Linked DNA regions of Thalassoroseus pseudoceratinae. The protein of the gene in region 2 binds, or shares a complex with, the protein of the main gene of each other region. Links are inferred from orthologs where the notes say so. Each region holds a gene or a part of one and is shown on either strand. Other genes may lie near its edges.

Region 1 (5,766 bases), on a different replicon or contig from region 2:
GACGGCAGCCACGATTTGTTCTTCTGGAATCCGGTCACTGGTCGAAACCGTCTGCTCCACACCACAGTCGCAACGAACGATTTGGGAGCCGGTTTCGAAACGAATGTCATCCCTTCGACCGCCATCAATGGCAACGACTTCACCTCTGCAGTTGTCGGAAACTTTGACGGCGGCGGACCGGATGATTTGTTCTTCTGGAACCCCGTTACTGGTCGAAACCGTCTTACCCACTTCGTGACCGAGTCGGTTGGTAGTGACACGGGGCTGATCGGAATTCAAACCAATGTGGTTGATACAACACTGATCAATGCCGATTTTGAATCGTTGCACGTGGGCCAATTCGAAGAAGGTGGCTTGGACGAGATCGTCTTCCTCAACCTCGAGACCGGCAAGAACCGGCGAATTTCCTTTGCCATCGACACACCGGGCCAATCGACCGTCATGGACGGTTTCGTGGACAGCCTCAATGCCCAATCCGGCTTCAACGGTTCCATGTTCCAGTCCGTTGTCGTAGCTGACCTCAATGGTGACGGGTTGGACGATATCTTCCTGTGGAACTCTGTCACCGGTGAGAACCGCACGGCTTTGACGGATATCCGCAAGTCCGCTAGCCCGGTCTTTGTGGACAACGTCTTCCGACCGCAATCGATCAACAACGAGTTCAGCCGTGTGATTCGCTTGGTCGACGATGTCTTCACGGAAGCCGGTGCCGACGACTTGTTCTTCTGGAACCCAACAACCGGATCAAACCGAACCGGCGGCATCTAGAGCGTATTGGGGTGTGCTGCATCCACGACGGAAGCGAAGAAGTCACTGGTTTCTGAGCTTCCAAGTGGCAGCACCCACTACTTGGAAAAGACGACTGATCGAAAGATGAGCCTTCCGTTCACAAGATGGGAGGCTTTGTCGTCTCAGCGATTCCAGCCGTGCGAATGAACGTATCAACCGCAAGCTGTAGAACCAGATCGGCGACCCCTGAGTGAATCGGCCATTGAGACCAGATTTGAGGCCATTGTATCTGCAATGGACGCGAAGAAGCTGTGGTTTCTATTGAGCCGCTCCGCTGCGATCAACAGTCAACAGTTCTAACTGTGATCGACGGAGTGAACTTGGCGACCGAAGATCATGCGGCCAGCACTTGATTGCAGCACGCTGGTGACAATTACACCGATTTCTTTGCCGACCATGTTTGCGGCGTTCTCACAGACGACCATCGTGCCATCGTCGAGATAACCCACGCCTTGCCCCACGGACTCACCTTCCTTGATGACTTTGATCTGCAACCGTTCGCCAGGAATGTAGCGTGGCTTCAACGCGTTGGACAGATCGTTAAGGTTGATCACGTCCACACCTTGCAAGTTGGCGACCTTGTTCAAGTTGTAGTCGTTCGTGACGACCCGGCCACCATTCTGCTTGGAAAGGGCGATCAACCGTTGATCCACTGGTCCGGTGGCGTCACCCGACTCATGTGCGTCCAACATTTTGACATCGACATGCGGGCTGTTTTGCAGCTTGCTCAGAACGTCGAGTCCCCGACGCCCTCGGGTTCGGCGTTGCTTGTCGTTGCTGTCGGCGATTTCCTGAATCTCATGCAGAATGAAATCGGGCACGACCAACTGCGAGTCCAAAATCTTCGTATCCATAACGTCGGCAATGCGGCCGTCGATCAGAGCGGAGGAGTCGAGAATCAGCGGTTTGCCACCTTTGAGTTCGCGAGAGAATTCGACATAAGGAATCACGAACCGGAAGTTGTCGCGAGTTTGCAGCAGCAAGGTCACGCAGACATAGGGAATCATCAAGGTGGCGAGCATTGTTACCAAGCCTTCGGCTCGCGCATCGCCGCCCAACAGCGGTGCCAACGCTTGCATCAACAGCACGCTGAGAATGAAACCAATAATCAACCCGAAATACACCGACGAAATGATCTTGATATCTTTGCGGGGAATCAGCAAATCAATCAGGGTCGCTAGTTGGGTAATTGCGAGCAGCACCAAGAACCAAATGAACGGCCTTGCCGAAATGATCGGGTGGGGCGCGCCTTGGCTGATGTACGTCGCAATCGCTCCGGCACACGCCAGTAGAAAGACGATCCGTACAAACAACAATAACATCGTGTTCACTTGCCTTGAAAAATCGAAGTGTGTCGCCTCAACCGTATGCCCGCTTGAGACTTACTCAAATTAGCGATCATAGAGAGAACGAATCGGATTTGCTAGCGGATGTTGGCTTGCTCCGACGCTGCACTGTAGCCGGAACCAAGCACTCTAAACAAGCGATCCCCAGCCGTTCCGTCAATAAGGGATGTTTCAGAGACGTTCGTCGTTCAACTTTATAACGGAATTAGCGGTTCGCGTTCTGGAATTTGGGATTCTTCCACGGGATTGAAGAGGAATCACGCACGCCACGCCATCATCCCATACCGACCGGTTGTAGCGGACATTTGGTGGCCACGAAAGATTGCACGCGACCGTCATCAAATTCAATGGTGACTTTCCCCCATCGTCCGCCGCCGTCGGCTTTTGTCACGGTACCAAGTCCGTATTGGGGATGCCGAACCTGCTGACCGACGGAAAACCGGGGCTTTGTGTCGGCGCCACTCGACAACAATTGCGATCCGGTCATCAGTTTCGGCAACTTCTTCGGTTGGGGTTTCTGTTGTGGTTGCACCGCCTCAGACGCGATCGGTTCGGATTGAGTTTCCTCAGATACCGGTTCCGGAGGATTTTCCGCAAAGTCGTCGGTTGGCAGTTCCTGAGTGTATTCGTCGTCGGGGAAATCATCGTACAACATCGACTTCGGTTCTTCGGCGAGCGTGCGTTCGTTGACGTCGATCTCACTGAGAAACTGGCTGCGAATCGTCATCAGTCGCCGCCCACGAAAGTCACGTTGCCGAGTGTGCGTGAGAATCAACCGCTGTTCGGCCCGTGTGATGCCGACGAAAAACAACCGGCGTTCTTCCTCGATCGCCCGTCCATTGTTGTCTTCTTGCAGCGAGCGTTCGTGCGGCAGCAGGTTTTGCTCAACGCCCACGATGAACGCAATCGGAAACTCCAAGCCCTTCGCCGCGTGCAGCGTCATCAACGTGACCGTGCCGGAAGATTCATCGAGCGAGTCAACCTCGTTGACCAAGCTCGTCACTTCGAGAAAGTTTTCGAGCGATCCGTCCGCTTCCATCGTGAGATCATACTGCCGCGCCGCTGTGAGCAATTCTTGCACGTTGGCGGCACGTTGTTGATCGTCTTCGTTGTCACTACCTCGGTACAGATCGAGATAGCTCGTCCGTTCCAAGACCCGCACAAGAAGTTTCTCGACCGGTCCCACGGAAAGATCGGTGAACTCCTCGATCATTTCGGCAAAGGCGTAAAACGATTTCACGGCTCGGCTGGTGAGTCGCGGGACTTCCTTGGCCCTTTTCGCCGCTTCGAGCAACGTGATTTCCTCACGGTCCGCCCAATTGATGAGCCGATTGAGACTCGTTTTCCCCAATCCGCGAGCCGGTTTGTTGACGATCCGTCGAAACGCCACCGTGTCGCTGGGATTATGCACGAGATGCAAATACGAAAGCGTATCCTTGATCTCCGCTCGCTCGTAGAACGCCACGCCTGCCGCGACTTGCAGCGGGATTCGCTCCCGCGTCAACGCCTGCTCCAACTCCCGTGAAAGCGCATTCACCCGGTAAAAGATCGCAAAATCCGACCACGGACGATTTTCCGCTTCGGCAATTTCACGGACGGTCTTCGCGATCGTTTCCGCCTCTTGTCGCCCGTCTTCACAGTACAGCAACTCGACCGGTTCGCCCTGCGGATTCTCTGTGATCAGCTCCTTGGCTTTCCGATGGACGTTGTGCACGATGAGGCTATCCGCAGCCAACAGAATTTCCTTGGTGCTGCGGAAGTTTTGTTCCAATCGCACGACTTTCGCCTGGGGAAAATCTTGCTCGAACCGGAGAATGTTCTCGATCCGTGCCCCGCGCCAACCGTAAATGGACTGGTCGGGATCGCCGGTCACACACAAGTTCCGATGTCCCGCCGCCAACGCCGCCACAATCCGGTACTGAGCGGCATTCGTGTCCTGATATTCATCCACGAGGATATATCGAAACCGCTCACCAAACCCTTCACGGAGTTCGGGATTGTCGTTCAACATCTGCACGACATGCAGGAGCAGATCATCAAAATCGACCGCGTTGGCTTCGAGCATCTTCTGTTGATACAGCGGATACACCTTCGCCACGACGGCGTCCCAGTGCGTGCCGACGGCGTCTGCATGTTCCAACGCGAATTTCTCGGCGGTGATGAGATCGTTCTTCGCTCGGCTGATCCGATGCAACACCCGCGACGGCGAAAAGTGAACCGCGTCCAAATCCAAATCGCTCAACGCATGACGGACGATCTGTTGTTGATCGCTGGTGTCGTAGATGCTGAAGTTCGTTTGCAGCCCGACGGTCTCGGCTCGTTCCCGCAGCAGCCGCGCACAGAAGCGGTGAAACGTACTGACCCATACCCGCATCCCGGGCGCAAGCCGTTCGACCCGCTCGGCCATCTCGTTGGCGGCTTTGTTCGTAAAGGTGATCGCCAGAATCCGCCGGGGATCGATGCCATGCTCGATCATGTGAGCAATCCGGCGGGTAATCACCCGTGTTTTCCCCGACCCAGGACCGGCCAGCACCATCAACGGGCCTTCGTGATGCGTGACCGCGGTGCGTTGCGGAACAGTCAAATCCGAAAGATCGTCCGGCACTCCACGCCTTTCGTTTCGTGTTTCAATGTGATGAAATGAACGTACACTCGCCAAATCCAATCGGCGAACACCTTCACCTTATTCCGCACGCACGCAGAACACCATGCCGACGCTGGCCGAATCTTTGGAAGTCGATGGCTTCGCAATTGTTGATCCGTTTCTCGCAGACGACGAACTGCGAACACTCAGCGATTCCATCAACCGGCTTCCAAGTACGGAAACCACCAAACGCGGACAATACGCCGCCCGTCAACTCGCGGAACGGGTGCCAGAAGTTCGAGGGTTCGCAGAATCGCCCATACTTCACAGATTGCTGGAACCGCTCGTGGGTTCATCGCCTCGGCTGACGCGTTCGATTCTGTTCAACAAAACGCCTGCCGCGAATTGGGGCGTGTTTTGGCATCAGGATTTAACAATTGCCGTCCAAGAACGTCATGACATTCCCGGCTTCGAACAGTGGTCTGTCAAAGACGGCATTCCCCACGTGCAACCGCCTGTGGAAATCCTCGAACACATGCTGACTGTGCGGTTCCACCTCGATGCGTGTGACGAAACCAACGGAGCGCTCCGCGTGCAACCGGGAACTCACCAACACGGCCGCATTCCGCAAGCGAACATCATGGATCACGTGAATCACACGACAGCGACAAGTTGCCACACGAAAGCCGGCGGAGCGGTTCTGATGCGACCGTTGCTATTGCACTCATCCCGCAAAATGACCAACCCCACCCAACGCCGAGTCATCCACCTCGAATTCACCACGCAAGATTTACCCGCACCACTCACCTGGCGTGATACAGCCTGCACGTTCAGCTCTACGAAACCGAGTCGCAATCATGAGCCCTGAAACACTCTTCAAAATCTTCAACACCGCTGTCTTGCCGGGGTGGGTAATTCTGTTGTTTACGCCTCGTTGGCGGATCGGTGTGGAGTGGATTGCCGGGATGATTCTGCCGGCGGTATTGGCAATTGGCTATCTGGTGTTGTTCGTCACGCAGATTGGCCATATCGAAGGTGGGTTTCAAA
Region 2 (5,555 bases):
CGCCGAATCGTTGAAAGCCGCAATGGATGGCGTCACCTTAGTGGTGCATTGTGCCGCGAAAGTCGGTGATTGGGGGCCAGTTTCGGACTATCGCGCTGTCAACGTCGGTGGAGTGAAGAACCTGCTAGCTGCAATGGAAACCGCTGGCACCGTGCGTCGAATGGTCCACGTCAGTTCGTTGGGGGTCTATCCGGCCAAAGATCATTTCGGAACCGATGAAACGACTCCTATCAGCACCACAGGAATTGACGGGTACACGGTTTCCAAAGCGGAAACAGAACAGGCGGTTCGGCAACACATCGACGAACACAACCTGCCAGCGATCATTTTACGTCCTGGTTTTATTTACGGGCCACGCGATCGCACGGTGTTCCCTCGGATCATGGAACGTCTGAAATCGAAGCAGTTCCGCTATCTTGGTTCGCGGGACAAGTTGATCAACAACACCTATGTCTCCAATCTGGTGGATGCCATTTTTCTCGCGTTGGAAAGCGAAGAAGCGTTGGGCGAGACTTTGAACATCACCGATGCGCGTTTGGTTTCCAAGGAAGAACTCGTGGCGGGGATTGCGGAGGGGGTGGGCTATCATGTGCCGACGCGAACCGTACCACTTCCGATCGCCAAAGGTTTGGCCCGACTGTTAGAAGGCACGTATCGCCTTGTAGGGGCGAAGCATGCACCGATCCTCTCCAGTGCCCGAATTAAGTTCCTCGGGCTGAACTTGGATTATTCCATCGAGAAGGCCCGTCGGGTGCTCGGATATGCTCCTGCAGTTGATTTCCAAGAGGGTTTACAGAACACTCTAGAGTGGTACCGCCAACACGACATGGTTCCCTAACGCCCGATTCAGCCGTTATCACGTCTTTGCAGCGAGTTCAGTCTCACGGCGGTCGGAGACACATTTTCCCCCAGCCACTGTAATTACCAGAGAATTTGAGAAGGGCCGTTCTATTCGATGACACCGACGCCAACGGGGACGTCCCCTTCCAACACCTCCAACCGATATCGCTCCGGCCTGGATGACGGTCGAGGTTGGAGGATCTACAATCGCATTGCCATCGTCTTCTTGCTTTACGTCCTTTCGACCGGTCCGATGTATTGGCCAATCTATGAGGCGTACAACATCGGCGGCCGATCAATCGACCGGCTCATTTACTTTCTCTATTACCCGATTGTCCTACTGTGCGAATTCGACTGGATTGCCGGTTGGTTTGAGTGGTATGTCGGACTTTGGAATCCGTGAGATTGGCGGATCTCACCAACGGTCACGGTCCGATCGAGACTGCAACCGAACATCGAATCCCTAGGACCGTTGCGGAACTTTTAACTATCAGGTCGTTGGGGTTTAGGGACGCGTTTGCCAGTTCCGCGGGAGCGTTTGCCTTTTCCTTTGCGACCGCCTCGACGCTTCGGTTCGTTTGATTCTGCAGACTCGGAGTGAACGGAGATTTTCTCCCCAAGTTTTTGCTGCAGTTCCGTGATCCGGTCTCGCAAACTCGCCGCTCGTTCAAACTCCAGATTCTCGGCCGCGGCCAGCATTTCTGCTTCCAACTCGTTGAGATATTCCTGTGTGACGAATTGGGTTTCGTTCTGGCCGGTTGCTTCTCGTTCGATCTGCCGGGCTTCGATCTCGTCTTCGATGCCCCGACGAATCGCTTTGCGGATGGTTTCCGGCGTGATTCCATGCTCTTCGTTGTACGCCAATTGCAAGGCTCGCCGGCGTTCGGTTTCCTCGATGGCCCGTTGCATACTGTTCGTGACCGTGTCGGCGTATAAATACACCTCGGCGTTCACGTTCCGAGCCGACCGCCCGATCGTTTGGATCAGACTCGTTTCGCTTCGCAGGAAACCTTCCTTGTCGGCATCCAAAATGGCGACCAACGAGACTTCCGGCAGGTCTAAACCTTCCCGCAACAAGTTGACGCCGATCACGGCGTCGAACCGGCCTTCGCGAAGTTCCCGAAGAATTTCCACTCGTTCGATGGCATCCAACTCCGAGTGTAACCACTGGCAGCGGATGCCTTCTTCTTGCATGTAGGTTGTCAGATCCTCGGCGAGTCGCTTAGTGAGCGTAGTGATCAACGTACGTTCGCCCCGCTCAATGCGAATTTTCACCTGCTCCAACAAATGCGGAACCTGACCACGGGCGGGAACCACGTGAATCACTGGATCGACCAGGCCGGTCGGGCGAATCACTTGTTCGACGATTTCACCCGCCGATTGTTCCAACTCCCAATCAGCAGGTGTGGCCGAGACGAATACAGTCTGCTTGCGGATCGTGTCCCATTCTTCAAACTTCAACGGCCGATTGTCCAAAGCCATCGGCAGCCGAAAACCGTGATTGACGAGTGTTGTTTTTCGGGCCTGGTCGCCATTGAACATGGCCCGGATTTGCGGAACCGTGACGTGCGACTCGTCGATGATCATGAGGAAGTCGTCAGGGAAAAAGTCGAGCAGGGTGTACGGTGGTTGTCCCGGTTTTCGACCGGCAAGTGCCCGACTGTAGTTCTCGATGCCCGGACAGAAACCGACCTCTTTGAGCAGTTCCATATCGTGTCGCGTCCGGGCCGCCAACCGCTGCGCTTCGAGCAACTTGCCTTCTTTGCGAAACGTTTCTAGTGAGGTGTTGAGTTCGGTATCGATTTCCTCCATCGCGCTGTCGATTCGCGACTGAGGCAACACAAAGTGCTTCGCCGGATAGATATACGCATCTGGCAGCGACTTGGACTCTTCGCCGGTGAGCGGATCGATGATCGAAAGTTTTTCGACCTCATCGCCCCACAACTCAACGCGATAGGCGAATTCCTCGTACGCTGGCCAAACCTCGACGACATCACCCCGCACACGGAACCGACCCCGCTCGAACGCTACATCGTTGCGGTCGTATTGGATATCGATCAGTTTTCGCAGCAGCTCATCACGATCGATTTCCTTACCGACTTGCAGGGGAATCATCATTTCGAGGTAGTCTTTGGGCGACCCCAACCCGTAAATACAACTCACACTGGCGACCACGATGACATCCCGCCGACTAACCAACGCACTGGTCGCGAGCAACCGCAGGCGGTCAATCTCCTCATTGATCGAGGAGTCTTTTTCGATGTAGATGTCCCGCTGCGGGATGTACGCTTCCGGCTGATAGTAGTCGTAGTAGCTGACGAAATATGTGACGGCGTTGTTCGGAAAGAAGTCGCGGAATTCGCCGTAGAGTTGGGCCGCCAGCGTTTTGTTGTGACTGAGGACCAACGTCGGTTTTTGCACCTGCTGGATGACGTTGGCCATCGTGAAGGTTTTACCGCTCCCGGTGACACCGAGCAGGACCTGATCCTTTTTTCCCTCGTTGATGCCGGAGACGAGGGACGCAATCGCAGATGGTTGGTCCCCCGCTGGGGCAAATTCGCTGGCAACTTGAAATTTCGGCATGGAACTCGATTTCTTGCAAACGACGTCGAATGAATCGTGTGTTCATTGTAGGTCGTCTTCAAGCGATCTGTCCAAGCCGTCGGCCCATTCACGGCCTGTTCACGCAAACAATTCGTGGACGACGCGACCGTGCACATCGGTCAAACGGAAGTCGCGACCGGAATAGCGATACGTAAGGCGTTCGTGATCAATCCCCAGCAAATGTAGAATGGTCGCGTGCATGTCGTGCATGTGGACTTTGTTTTCGACAGCTTGATGCCCGAATTCATCGGTACTCCCGTAACTCACGCCGGGTTTCACACCTCCACCGGCCAGCCACATCGTAAAGCCGCTGGGGTTGTGATCACGACCGGTGCCATTGCTTTGCGAGTACGGTGTACGGCCGAATTCCCCACCCCACCAGACCAGGGTGTCTTCGAGCAGGCCACGTCGTTTCAAATCGGTTAGCAAGGCGGAAATGGGGCGATCGACCCGTCGAGCATGTTGCTCATGTCGAGGCAAATTCGAATGCTGATCCCATGCCGGGTTCGCACTGTTGTCGCCGTAATTGACTTGCAAATATCTGACGCCGGCTTCACACAATCGGCGGGCGATCAGGCACTGCCGTCCGAACTTGTCGGTTTCTTTCTCTCCGATTCCGTAGAGTTTCAGAGTTTCCGGCGTTTCTCCAACCAAATCGAGCAGGTCCGGTGCGTGCGACTGCATTCGCCAGGCGAGTTCATACGACTTGACCACCGATTCCAATTCCGCACCGCCGCCGTTTTGCAGGAGTTGTTGACGATTGAGTGCCTGCGTCAGCATCAACTGTCGTTGTTGTTCGGGACGTGTGGCGGCGGGGTTTTTCAAATCGCGGATCATGATGTCCTGCGAATTGGGATCGCCGATTGCGGTTCCCTGATAGACCGGTGGCAAAAACGCACTGCCGTAATTTCGCGGCCCGCCATTTCCGGCGGATGGACAGATCGCAACAAAGCCAGGGAGATTCGAGTTTTCCGAACCGAGTCCGTAGGTAATCCACGACCCCACCGACGGCCGGACGAAGTTCGTTGCACCGGTGTGCAGAAACAGCGTGGCCGGTCCGTGGGCAACGCCTTCGGTATGCATGGAATGCACCATCGCCAAATCGTCCATGTGCTTGGCGGTTTCCGGGAACAAGTCGGAAGCCCATCGCCCGGTTTCGCCGTACCGCCGAAACTTCCATGGCGATTTCATCAGCTTGTGTGTCGTGAGCTTCTTGCCGGAGTTCGCTCTTGCTCGATCATCGGCGAACTCGAACGAATTGCCGTGCTGTTTGGCGAGCGAGGGTTTGTAGTCAAAGGAATCCACATGGCTCGGCCCACCCTGCATGAAGATGAAAATGACACGCTTCGCACGAGGTGGGAAATGGGTCGGAAGTTCCGCGAGTGGGTTTCGGTTCGTTGAAGCCGACGCCGCTTGATGAGCCATTGCCGTGAAGGCCAATCCACCGAATCCGCAGGCAACGTTTTGCAGCATCTGTCGGCGAGAAACCGGATGGAGTCTTTGTGGATTCATGAGAGTCCTTCAGTATTGCCTTTTCGGAATTGCAAACAGACGATCGTGTACGCGGAGATTGGCGAATCAGTTCACAAACCGGAAATCCAGCGTTGAGATCACCGATTGAACAAGTTGCGCCCACCGTTGGAGACGATCGGCATCATCATCCGAATCCGATTTGAGAAACGATAAACTCAATGCCAGTTCTTCGGAACTCGGGAGACGCCCCAACGCGACTTCGAAGAGTCGTTGAACACGCTCTTGATCCGATAATTTGTGGTCGGCCAGTAACGACTTCGCAGCCGCCTCACAGCGACCGATCACCCACGAGTTATTCATCAGATACAGTGCCTGCGGTGCCACACCACTGGAGTTGCGTCGACCCGTCACCAAACTGGGATTCGCTCCATCGAAAACTTGCATCATTTCGGGAATCGAATTCCGCAGGACCGGCCAATACACCGCGCGTCGGCTACTTTCATACTGATATCCGTAATCGGCGGACAAACCGTCTCGAAATGTTTTTCCACCGTGTCGGAGTTCAACTTCTCCACTGACACACAGCAAGGCATCCAATATGCACTCCGCCTCCAACCGCTTCCGGTTCATTTGCCAGA

Evidence for each region. Proteins that work in one complex are often made in the same cells at the same time.
Region 1: the proteins of uvrB (region 2) and G6R38_RS19095 are in contact, whole or in part, in a crystal structure (PDB 7EGT), measured with the Thermus thermophilus proteins. The link is inferred for Thalassoroseus pseudoceratinae from one-to-one orthologs. Residues at the interface, in WP_096411307.1 of Thermus thermophilus: Glu23, Leu25, Arg26, Asp27, Gly28, Glu29, Arg30, Phe31, Arg55, Glu326, Asp327, Phe328, Glu379, Ser382, Gln383, His398, Gly400, Arg401; in WP_096412145.1 of Thermus thermophilus: His654, Arg656, Phe657, Gln666, Asp668, Glu669, Lys680, Arg681, Leu682, Ser683, Lys685, Tyr686, Ala687.

The regions. Positions count from the first base shown.
Region 1 is NZ_JAALXT010000005.1:338,072-343,837, forward strand. What follows is about bases 2,076-5,101. They hold G6R38_RS19095 (ATP-dependent helicase), read right to left. Parts: upstream 4,741-5,101; coding sequence 2,410-4,740; downstream 2,076-2,409. Other genes in these bases: G6R38_RS19090 (PIN/TRAM domain-containing protein), read right to left, coding at 2,076-2,111; G6R38_RS19100 (phytanoyl-CoA dioxygenase family protein), read left to right, coding at 4,844-5,101. Also shown: G6R38_RS19085 (Calx-beta domain-containing protein), read left to right, coding at 1-768; more of G6R38_RS19090, read right to left, coding at 1,086-2,075; more of G6R38_RS19100, read left to right, coding at 5,102-5,587; G6R38_RS19105 (ABA4-like family protein), read left to right, coding at 5,577-5,766. UniProt on the Escherichia coli protein: A helicase with DNA-dependent ATPase activity. Unwinds DNA duplexes with 3'-5' polarity. Translocates on single-stranded DNA with 3'-5' polarity. Initiates unwinding more efficiently from a nicked substrate than double-stranded DNA.
Region 2 is NZ_JAALXT010000003.1:97,486-103,040, forward strand. What follows is about bases 874-3,867. They hold uvrB (excinuclease ABC subunit UvrB), read right to left. Parts: upstream 3,424-3,867; coding sequence 1,324-3,423; downstream 874-1,323. Other genes in these bases: G6R38_RS10640 (hypothetical protein), read left to right, coding at 956-1,243; G6R38_RS10650 (DUF1501 domain-containing protein), read right to left, coding at 3,523-3,867. In the rest of the region: G6R38_RS10635 (NAD-dependent epimerase/dehydratase family protein), read left to right, coding at 1-838; more of G6R38_RS10650, read right to left, coding at 3,868-4,956; G6R38_RS10655 (DUF1549 domain-containing protein), read right to left, coding at 5,023-5,555. UniProt on the Escherichia coli protein: The UvrABC repair system catalyzes the recognition and processing of DNA lesions. A damage recognition complex composed of 2 UvrA and 2 UvrB subunits scans DNA for abnormalities.